DNA from 2 places in the Paenibacillus sp. GYB004 genome. Region 1 is predicted to be linked to the other one. Evidence: riboswitches for the same ligand, from Rfam matches in the RefSeq annotation. Region 1 holds a riboswitch; the other holds the start of a gene.

Region 1 (5,576 bases):
GTGAGATTAGTAGATGGGCAGGCGAGCCAAGCAATATTGAAGAGGCGAGGGACGTTGTCCGGGCTCATCTGCCGAAGCTGGAAGCGCTCGTGCAGGAAGTGCTAACGCACAACGGATACAGCTACGACTACAAGGTCGAGCTTGGGCAAGTACCGTTCCCGGCCAAAGTATACGGCAATCAAGTATATCCGGCAGGCAACTACGAAGCGCTCCGCATTACGCTGGGCAAAGGAGAAGGGCAAAACTGGTGGTGCGTTCTGTTCCCGCCGCTCTGCTTCGCGGGAGGCAAAACCGGTACCGCAGCGGCGAAAAAGACGGAAGAGCCGAAGGAGCCTGCAGCAGCAGCCAAAGCTGGCGACCAAACGGGTACGAGTAAGGCGAGCGCAGCTAAATCCCTTGCAAGCAAGGCCGATACCGGTAAGATAGAAACGGGCAAAGCGGAAGCATCTAAACCGGAAGCAAGCAAGAAAGACGCTGGCAAAGCAGCCGCTTCGGACGAAGAGGGCGCAGAAGAACCGGAGCTGAAGTTTTTTGTATGGGAAGTGCTTAAGAAAATGATCGGCTCGGTGAAAAGCGCAGTGGCCTAATATCATCTATTATTATCTGCAAGCTTGGCAGTGCTTATCGAATGCGGCGTGACAGTCCTGCCGATCCGCGCTATAATGGCAAGGACAATAATCGGGAGTGCCGGACCCCCGGACCCCCGGACCCCCGAACTCGGTAAAGCAGGGATGAAACGAATGAATACGACAATATGGAAAGTACAATCGGATGCGTCCTCGGCGCATCCTTTCTTGACAGAAGCGGGAAGCTGGATAGCTCGGGGACGTACGGTCGCGTTTCCGACGGAAACGGTATACGGCCTCGGTGCCGATGCCGGGAATACGGCCGCGGTGGAAGCGATATTCGAAGCGAAGGGCCGTCCGTCCGACAACCCGCTGATCGTGCATATAGCGGATGAGGAACAACTGGACGCTCTGGTCCGGCATGTAGACGATACGTCTCGCCAGCTGATGCGGGCTTTTTGGCCGGGACCGCTCACGCTGGTGCTGCCGGCCAAGCCCGGTGCGGTGTCGCCCCGCGTCACGGCGGGACTGTCCACGGTGGCGGTGCGGATGCCCGCCCACCCGGTCGCGCTCGAGCTGATCCGCGCGGCCGGATGTCCCGTCGCGGCGCCGAGCGCCAACCGTTCGGGGCGGCCAAGCCCGACGCTGGCCTCCCACGTCCGCGACGATCTGGACGGCCGCATCGGCGGCATCGTCGACGGCGGCCCGGCCGGTGTCGGCGTCGAGTCGACAGTCGTCGCCGTTGAAGCCGGCGGCAGTCGAATCCGCGTACTGCGACCGGGCGGCGTAACGGTTGCCGACATGCGACACGCTGCACCCGGCGTGGAAGTGACGGTGGAGACCGCAGCGGAAGAAGCGCTCGCCCCCCGTTCGCCCGGAATGAAATATACCCATTATGCGCCGCAGGGCAAGCTGACACTCGTGCAGGGAGAACCCGGGGAAGTGGCGGCGTATATTCGCCGGTTGCTGGCGGAAGCGAAACAGTCCGGCGAGCGGACGGGGGTATTAACCACCGCGGAGCGTACGGAACTCTACGAAGCCGATCGGGTCGTCCGTTGCGGCCATGAAGACGATATGGAAGCTGCCGCCAGGGAGTTGTATGCCGCACTGCGGCAATTTGACGAAGCAGGGATTACGTTAATATGGGCCGACGGGTATACGTCTTCGGACGGGATCGGACTGGCCGTGATGAACCGGCTGAACAAAGCCGCCGGCCACCGGATCGTACAAGTATGACAAGCTAGAATGTTTCCCGGATTGTCCGCATATGTTGGTTAGGAACATTGTGGACACGGGGTGATATCATGACAGCGCTGGCAACTGCGGCCGAGATGGGGCAACTGATCACGATAGTCGTTATGAGTATTGCTCTCGGGATGGATGCTTTTTCCCTCGGAATCGGCATCGGGTTAAGAGGGGTACGGCTGCTGGATATTGCTAAAATCAGTTTGATCATCGGGTTGTTCCATGTGGTCATGCCGCTCGCCGGCATGTTCATGGGCCATTATCTGGGCTCACTGCTCGGCGACGTCGCCACGATGACCGGCGGGGGGCTTCTGGTGCTGCTGGGCGGCCATATGATTTTCAGCTCGCTTCGGGGCCAAGAGGTAAAACCGATCGATCATCGCACGTTATGGGGACTGACTTTTTTCGCATTCAGCGTCAGCATCGATTCGATGTCGGTTGGCGTATCGCTCGGCATGTTTTCCACCGACCTGGCTTTCACCGTCCTAATGTTCGGTTTGTTCGGGGGCGTGATGTCCGTATTCGGCTTGCTGCTCGGCCGCAGGGCCGGACACTGGGTCGGAGAGTATGGGGAGGCGCTCGGAGGAGTGATCCTGCTGGCGTTTGGTATCCGTTTTTTGATATAAACGAGTGCATGAGGTACAATAGATGCGTAATCTGCCGGTCGTGGCTGCCTAACTACACTTGACTGACATGTAGAAGCGGGAAAGCGGGGGAGACGGATGTACGAACGGATCTTATTTGTATGTACGGGCAACACGTGCCGCAGTCCGATGGCGGAAGGTTTATTTCGCAAGCTGGCGGCGGAGGCAGGGCTGGACACCGAAGCCCGTTCGGCGGGCGTATCGGCCTGGGACGGTTCGCCGATCTCGAAGCATTCCGCCAACATTTTGCGGAGCCGGGGATTTGCGGGCAGCCTGACTTCAAGCGCGCTTTCCGGAGAGACGATAGCTTGGGCGGATCTGATTCTGACGATGACGACCGGGCACAAGCAGACGATCCTTCGCCGGTATCCGGAATCTGCGGATAAAGTGTACACGCTCAAAGAGTTTGCCGAGGACGACCCTTCGGTTACGGAAACGGTTGCGGAGCAGCAGCGGTTTCACTCCGAGTTGCAAATCAAGCAGGCGCTCGGACAGACGATTACGGAGGACGAGCTTCGCCGGGCGAAGCAGCTTGGGCTCGGGATGCCCGATTTCGATATAGCCGATCCGTTCGGCGGGGATCAGGAAATCTACGAGCAATGCGCGGACGAGATCGAGTCTTATGTGGTGAGGTTGATACGCAAGCTTGCGCAGGGCTAACCGCGGGCGGGCAGTTGCCCGCCCGGAGTGGCAGCAGATGCGGAGACAGTTCTTCCGTCTTTACAGCGCTGACAGGATGCGTTATGATACAGGTAAGAGTAAGGACTCCGATGTAACTGGCGACAAGTGGAGATTACCACAATGGAGCATCGGGGAATACGGCCGGTCGCCTGGGCAAAGAGCAGCGGCGTTTCCACGTGGAACGCAAGTCATGCTCTTTTTTCGCTTTCCGTCGGTTATACTAGTACAAAGTCAAAGCTGACGGCATATCCCGGAGACGGGGCGTGATCGCCGGGGGCATTTTGAACTTGTACCAGGCGCAAGTCTAACTTCAGGAACGGAGGTAGCACGAATGAAAATCGCAATCGGTGCGGATCACGCGGGTTTCCGGTTGAAGGACGAGATCGTGGCTGTATTAAAATCGGAAGGGCATGAGGTGGAGGATTTCGGCTGCAATTGCTCCGATTCCATCGATTATCCGGACTATGCTGTGCCTGTGTGCGAGAAAGTGGCTGCGGGAGAGGCGGATCGGGGAATCCTTATATGCGGAACGGGGATCGGCATGACGATTGCCGCCAACAAGGTGCCGGGCATCCGTTGCGCGCTCGTGCACGATTTGTTCTCGGCGAAAGCGACCCGCGAGCATAACGACTCGAACGTGCTCGCTATGGGGGAACGGGTGATCGGACCTGGGCTTGCGCTCGAAATTGTGAAGGTGTGGATCGGAACCGATTTTTCCAAAGGACCGCGGCATGAAAACCGGATTCGCAAAATCAAAGAGCTTGAAGATAAATACGCGCTTCATCCATAAAGCCGGTAAAAGGCTCGGCTGAAGCAGACGGAAGGGGAGCGGCTTTCCGTGAGTAGCAAGCAGAAGGAAGAAGGGCCGAATCTGGTCCAGATTGGCGCAGACGTGGAGCAGGTTCTTCGCGAACTGGTGCAGGCGGGCAGCATACGGCCGGGTCAGATCGTCGTGATTGGGACAAGCACAAGTGAAGTGATCGGCCAGCGAATCGGAACGTCCGGCACCGGAGCGGTAGCGGAGCATATTTTTCGGGCTGTCGATACCGTGCGTCGGGAAGCCGGCTTTTATCCCGCCTTTCAATGCTGCGAGCATCTGAACCGCGCGCTTGTCGTAGAGCGGGAGATGCTGCGCTCCTATCCTCAACTGGAGGAAGTATCGGTTGTGCCGGTGGGCAAGGCCGGCGGCTCAATGGCCGCATACGCTTACCGCCATCTGCGGGACGCTTGTGTCGTCGAAACGATCGCAGCACACGCCGGATTGGATATCGGCGATACGCTGATCGGCATGCATCTTCGCCGCGTTGCCGTTCCGGCACGTCCGTCGGTAAGGACGATCGGTCATGCTCACGTCACCATGGCTTATACCCGTCCGAAGCTGATCGGCGGGGTTAGAGCCGTATACGAGCTGGAACAGCCCGATCTGAAGGGCGGCGGCGGTACTTTTTGTGATTAGTCTGCAAGATTTTATGATTATACACCTTACTACTATATAGCGGGAGGAACTGAATATTATGGAACATTTGCGTAAAGCCGATCCTAAGATTGTAGAAGCGATGAATTTGGAGCTGGGCCGTCAGCGCGACAAAATCGAGCTGATCGCTTCCGAGAACTTTGTCAGCCAGGCCGTTCTGGAAGCTATGGGAACCGTACTTACTAATAAATATGCGGAAGGATATCCGGGCAAACGTTACTATGGCGGCTGCGAATACGTGGATATCGTCGAAGATATCGCTCGCGACCGCGCGAAAGAGCTGTTTGGCGCAGAGCATGCCAACGTTCAGCCGCACTCCGGCGCCCAGGCGAACCTGGCGGTTTATCTGGCGGCCTTGAAACCGGGCGACACGGTACTCGGCATGAATCTGGCCCATGGCGGCCACTTGACTCACGGCAGCCCGGTTAACGCATCCGGCATTTTGTATAATTTCGTAGCCTACGGAGTAGGCGAGACGGATTCCCGCATCGACTACAACGAAGTGCGTAAAGCCGCTTTCAAGCATCGTCCCAGAATGATCGTAGCCGGAGCAAGCGCATATCCGCGCATTATCGATTTTGAAGCGCTCGCTTCGATCGCGAATGATATTGGAGCCTTGTTCATGGTCGATATGGCTCACATTGCAGGTCTTGTTGCTGCGGGTCTTCACCCGAATCCGGTTCCACACGCACACTTCGTGACCACAACGACTCACAAGACGCTTCGCGGTCCGCGCGGCGGATTGATTCTGTGCCGCAAGCCTTGGGCGGCAGCGATCGACAAAGCTGTATTCCCGGGCACGCAAGGCGGTCCGCTGATGCATATCATCGCCGCTAAGGCGGTAGCGCTCGGAGAAGCGCTGCAGCCGGAATTCAAAACATACGCGCAAAAGGTCGTCAACAACGCCAAGGCGTTGTCTGAAGCGCTTCTCGCCGAAGGACTCGATCTGGTGTCCGGCGGTACGGA
Region 2 (5,576 bases), on a different contig from region 1:
GATCGGCGAGCGCGGCATTAAGCTGTCGGGCGGGCAGAAGCAGCGTCTGGCGATCGCGCGGATGTTCCTGAAAAATCCGCCGATTTTAATTTTGGATGAGGCGACTTCGGCACTGGATACGGAGACGGAAGCCGTCATCCAGCAAGCGCTTGAGGAGCTGGCTGTCAACCGGACGACGCTCGTCATCGCCCATCGTCTGGCGACGATCCGTCATGCTGACCGCATCGTGGTCGTCACCGAAGACGGAATCGCCGAGCAGGGGCGGTACGAGGAGCTGGTTCAAGGCGGCGGCGTCTTCGCGGGGCTGCACCGGGCCCAGTTTCAGCCGGTGCCATGACGGCTTGTAGACCCGTGCAGACTAGGAGCGGAACCGGGATCGGGAGCGGGAAGGGACAGGCGGTCTGAAGAAGCCGTGTACATGAAAGCCATGCTTCTTCACATAATTTCCTTGGAAGCGGGAACAGTAACGGAGGTGGAAGCTGCTGCTCTACCGGCTTACCGAACCGAATTCTAAGGAGATGAACGAACCGATGCCTTTCGGCGCGCACGAAACGATGGAAGTCCATGAGATCCTTGACGGAACGATGAACATGATCAATCATTTTTCGTATTACGCCCTGCAAGTGCAGAACCCGGAGCTGCGTACGATGCTGGAGCGGCATCTGCAGTCGGCTGCTCAAGCTTACGACCAGTTGGTTGCGTATACGCACGATTACAGCACTGCCTCCGGCCGGATGCAGCCGTACGGAATGCCGCAGGTTCAGCCTCAGCAAGTGATGTACGGGCTTCGTCAACCGGCCCCTCACACGCCAATGCAAGGGCAGTTCGACGACCGCCAGATCGCTGCGGCGATGCTGAGCTGTCACAAAAACTCAGCCAAAAACCATATAGCCGGCTCGCTTGAATGCGCCGACCCGAACGTTAGGCAGATGCTCGTGAACGGTGCGGTCGCCTGCGCGAACCAAGCGTATGAAGTGTTCCTCTTCATGAACCGGCAAGGCGAGTATCAAGTGCCGACGATGCAGGACCACACGGCCAAAACGTTCCTGCACACGTACCAGCCGATGCAAGGCGGCTATATGCCGAACGGGAACTAGAAGCTTTTTTACAGGGTGCCGGTAAGCCGGCGCCTTTTTTCTATATGGAGCAAGTGCAGCTGGGAGGGCGAGTCTGCTTGCGGCGGGGTGCAGGAGGCAAGCGTTGTGAAAGATGGAGGAGGGAGGGGGGAGAAGGGAAATTGCAGGTAGAAGCCGTAGGAAGCAAGGCCCGAGTCGAACCCCGGCCCTAGTCTCTGCCCCAGCTAAACGCCCCCGCCGCAAACTTGGCCTCACGGCGAATTCCTCCCGGTCTTGCCTCCAGTGTTTGACGATCCGGCATCCAACTTTGCCTCACGCAGAGTCCCGCCCCGGCCCTTGATCCAGGTTTTGGGGGCGGGGCCGCGGTCTAATTCGAAGCTGATCTATTGATAGGCCATCGAAGGCGTTACCTGCATCATTTTCCGGTATTGGTCGGGCGTCATCCCGACCTGTTTTTTGAAGACGCGGCTAAAGTGGGAAAGGTGTTTGAAGCCGACTTTGTAGCACACGTCGGTGACGGTATGGCCGTCGCTGTGGAAAAATAAAATTTTAGCCTGATTGACCCGGCGCGTGTAAATATAATCGAACACCGTCATGCCCGTCACCTCGCGGAACAGCTTCATCAAATGAAAGCGGTTTAGGTGGAGATCTGCGGCCATCTTGTCGAGCTCGATATCTTCCGCATAACCTTCCTCGATATAAGCGATCATCCGCTGCACATGCCGCTCCCGGTCCGTGACGTTGGCGCGGGCAACTTCCATATCGACCTGACATTTCTCATAGATCAACATCAGCAGATCGAAAAAAGCGCTAAGCAGTCTGTTCCGGTTGATGACGTCGTTTTTGTAATACACGTTGTTGATACGCTCCAAAATGCTTTCGAATTCCGTTTTGGATTCCGCATCGAGCCGGATATGATGGTTGCCGAGCAGCTCGAACGGCCGGAGCGGTCCGCACGCAAGCAGACTGGGGCCGAACAGTTGAACCAGATGCGGATTAAACGAAAACATCGTGCGCACATATTCCGAAGAAGGATGTACTTTCGGGCAATGGCGGGTCATGCCGTTCATAATAATCAGATCGCCGGACTCCAAAGGAATGATCCGGTCGCCGATCAAATAATCGCACCGACCGCTATGGAAATAGTAGATTTCGTATTGGGAATGAGAGTGAAAAGAAGTAGTGACGGGGAAATAATTCCATTTGTAATAATATTCGGTGAACATCCGGATAGGATTAGACTTTGGTTTCATTCCGATGACATCCTCCTTTATCCCGCGCACAGCTATCATGTATCTGTATTATACCACAGCCGTCTTAGGCGAGAAGCAGGAGGATTAAGCCCGGACCCCCCGTCCGCTTATTGCTTGATTACCGCCTGCCGCCTACCGTCCGTCCGCCTGCCATTGCCTTCCCCCGCCTGCCGCCCAGCCGCTGATAAACTCCATCGCCCGATATCGCCCCGCCCCCGTCTGACCGCTCTGAACCGACTCCAGTCCATATCAAGCCGATGACGGGGTTTCCCCAAAAAACCACTGACAGTTAAATGAACCGCCAGCCTTCCCATTCGTGTCTAAAGCCATTAGCCGGAGTGCTGTGCTATATTTCTAATATGAAATCGCTTGCAGATCAAATTTTAAGCAGATAACGATAAGGGGTGTTCACTATGAGTAAAAAAATAGTAAACAGTGTACTAGCAGCAGCGCTTGTATCCACAATGCTGGCCGCATGCGGAGGGAAAGGCCAAGCCGGTGTGCAGGGCGGGGACGTCCAGCAGCCGCCGAAGAAGGAAGAGCCGATCGAGCTTGTGTTCTATGACGGAGGCGGCGACTGGCCGGAGGAGCGGTTCGAGAGAGAGATCGGAGGTCCGATCAAACAAAAGTTTCCGCATATTACGCCGAAATTCGTACCGATGACGAACGGGAAAAAAGTGCAGGAGATGATTACAGCCGGCGAGCAGTTGGACCTCATTTTCTCGTCGACGGGACTCGTATACAACAATTTGCTTCAGCATGAGCTTCAAACCGATATTACACCGCTCATCGAGAAATACAAGTTCGACTTGAACAAGCTCGAACCGGCGGTCGTCGACCAGATGAAACTGCTGGGCGGTGGAGGCATGTACGGGCTGCCGGTATTCATGTCGCCTGCGACGGTGTATTACAATAAGGACATCTTCGACAAGTTCGGCGTTCCGTATCCGAAGGACGGGAATACGTGGGACGATCTGTACGATCTGGCCAAACGGCTGACGCGGGAAGATGGTGGCGTCACCTATCGCGGGCTGTTCGTATCCGCCCAGCATTTCATGAGGCTGAATCCGTATTCGCTCAAAACGTTCGACCCGGCCACTCAGAAGGCGTCCTATTCCGAGGAAAAGTGGAAAAAGCTGTTCGACAATCTGACCCGTTTCTATACGCTTCCGGGATATAACATGAACGGCAACCTGACGTATGTAACGAATCAGCGCAATACGTTCGTCAAAGACCGGACGGTCGCGATGTGGATTCCGGTCAGCACGCTGCACACGGCCCAAGAGCTGGAAGGCATGAATTGGGATCTGGCGACATTCCCGGCGATGGCCGATCAGCCCGGCGTAGGACCGCAGCCGTACCCGAACGCGTTCTGGCTGACGAATACGAGCAAGCATAAGGATCAGGCGTTCCAGGTGATGGCTTATCTGGCTTCGGAGGAGTTTCAATTGCCCGGCGTGAAGCGGGGAGAGTTCATATCCGCGCTGAAGAGCGAGGAGCTGAGAAAAGCGTTCGGCCAAGACGCGGCGATGTATAAAGGGAAAAACAGCAAAGCGATCGTACCGGCCAAGTTCGCTCCGGCGGCGCCGATCGGGAAATTCAACAGCGTCGCGGAAGGCAACCTGCTTACAGGCTACAACAACGTGATCCTCGGCAAAAAGGACGTCAATACCGCGCTGCGGGAAGCGGAGGAAGCGACGAACAAAAAGATTCAGGAAGAGCTGAAAAAATAGAGCTATCCTGCATTGCCAGCACGGATGAACTTTGATATGATGAGGGCAACTGAACAGTCCGCACGCGACTGGCGAATCAAGTGGGGCACCACTGGGGAGCGTGCGGAAGGGACAACTGCCGCTCGCCTGGGTAAAGTGTCCGGAGTACCGCATATAGCGGCTGCTTCGGATGCTTTTTTTTGTTGTACGCCATTGCAGATATCGGGGATCTGTTAGGGTTCCGCGATAACCGGGAGGGATACGTATGGGAGTATGGTTAAGGGCGAAGGAAACCGCCGAGCAAGTCCGTGCGGAAGTAGCGGCAGAAGCAGAGCGGCAGCGTGCGAACGGAACGATACCGAAAATAGCGGCGCTTGTAGTTGGAAACGATCCGGCTTCCGTCTATTACGCGGAGACGAAACGCAAAGTCGCGGCGAAGCTCGGAATCGAGTTCGAACTGATGATGCAGCCGGGTGACGTTACGCAGGAGCAGCTGATCCGTATCGTATCGAAATGGAGCAGGGATGCAGCCGTACACGGAATTATGCTGGAGCTGCCGCTGCCTGCTCACATCTCGACTTCTGCGGTAGCGGAGGCGATCGATCCGCTCAAAGACGTTGACGGGGTCACACCGGCCAACAGGCTTGCCGTCATGACCGGCGAGCCTGGATTAGTTCCGGCTACCCCGCAGTCGTGCATCCGCTTGCTGAAAGCATACGGCTATACGCTGGAAGGGAAAAATGTGACGCTGGTCGGACGCGGTCAAACGGTCGGTTTGCCGCTGTTCCATATGCTGCAGCGGGAGCAGGCGACCGTCACCGTATGTCATTCGCGAACTCCCGATTTGACGTTTCATCTGAAACACGCGGATATTGTCGTAGCCGCTGTCGGGAAACCGGGAGTTATTACCTGGGAAATGATCCGGCCCGGGACGATCGTCATAGACGCGGGCATCCATGAGCTGCCGGATGGTAGGATTACCGGCGATGTCGATCCGCGTGCGATCGAGGTTGCGGAAGCGATGTCTCCGGTTCCCGGGGGCGTAGGCGCTTTAACGACGGCGCTGCTGTTCGAAAATGCGATGCGGGCGATTCGGCTGCAGCAGCAGGCTGGAAGGGAGGCTGCACGATGATGGAGCAGCAAAACGCGATGTTCGACCGGACGATCCGGTCGTTTGTTCAAGAAGCGGGAGCGGCTGTTCCGACGCCGGGCGGAGGCAGCGTCTCGGCGCTCGTCGGAGCGCTCGGGACCGCGATGGTGTCGATGGCGGCCAATTTTACCCAAGGCGCGAAATTCGCCGGAGCGGAAGCGGCGATGAAAGAAGTGGTCGGCCGGCTGCAGGACTGGACCCGGGATTGCGAAGACTTGCTGGAGGCGGACGTCGCTTCTTTTGAGCGGTATATGTCGGCTCTGAAGCTGCCGAAGTCGACGGACGAGGAGAAGCGGGTGCGTGCGCAAGCGATCCAGGATGCGGCGGGCCAGGCGATCGAAGTGCCGCTCGCGCTTATGCGCGTATGCCGGGACGCCCTTGAGCA

Evidence for each region. A riboswitch is a leader RNA that binds a small molecule or an ion and turns the genes downstream of it on or off. The one in region 1 is predicted to bind ZMP and ZTP.
Region 2: linked by a shared signal. The riboswitch ahead of PV433_RS13820 (bifunctional 5,10-methylenetetrahydrofolate dehydrogenase/5,10-methenyltetrahydrofolate cyclohydrolase) and the one ahead of rpiB (ribose 5-phosphate isomerase B) in region 1 are both predicted to bind ZMP and ZTP.

Annotation. Positions count from the first base shown of each region.
Region 1 covers NZ_JARBDB010000015.1:24,124-29,699, forward strand. Annotated here, with positions in the region: gene spoIIR (stage II sporulation protein R) at 1-587, shown strand, start outside; gene PV433_RS09075 (L-threonylcarbamoyladenylate synthase) at 741-1,802, shown strand; gene PV433_RS09080 (manganese efflux pump MntP) at 1,871-2,437, shown strand; gene PV433_RS09085 (low molecular weight protein arginine phosphatase) at 2,534-3,115, shown strand; ZMP/ZTP riboswitch at 3,218-3,298, shown strand; gene rpiB (ribose 5-phosphate isomerase B) at 3,468-3,926, shown strand; gene PV433_RS09095 (TIGR01440 family protein) at 3,975-4,592, shown strand; gene glyA (serine hydroxymethyltransferase) at 4,651-5,576, shown strand, end outside.
Region 2 covers NZ_JARBDB010000031.1:52,815-58,390, forward strand. Annotated here, with positions in the region: gene PV433_RS13800 (ABC transporter ATP-binding protein) at 1-337, shown strand, start outside; gene PV433_RS13805 (spore coat protein) at 531-1,097, shown strand; gene PV433_RS13810 (helix-turn-helix transcriptional regulator) at 1,460-2,329, opposite strand; gene PV433_RS13815 (ABC transporter substrate-binding protein) at 2,743-4,062, shown strand; ZMP/ZTP riboswitch at 4,117-4,201, shown strand; gene PV433_RS13820 (bifunctional 5,10-methylenetetrahydrofolate dehydrogenase/5,10-methenyltetrahydrofolate cyclohydrolase) at 4,307-5,173, shown strand; gene PV433_RS13825 (cyclodeaminase/cyclohydrolase family protein) at 5,170-5,576, shown strand, end outside.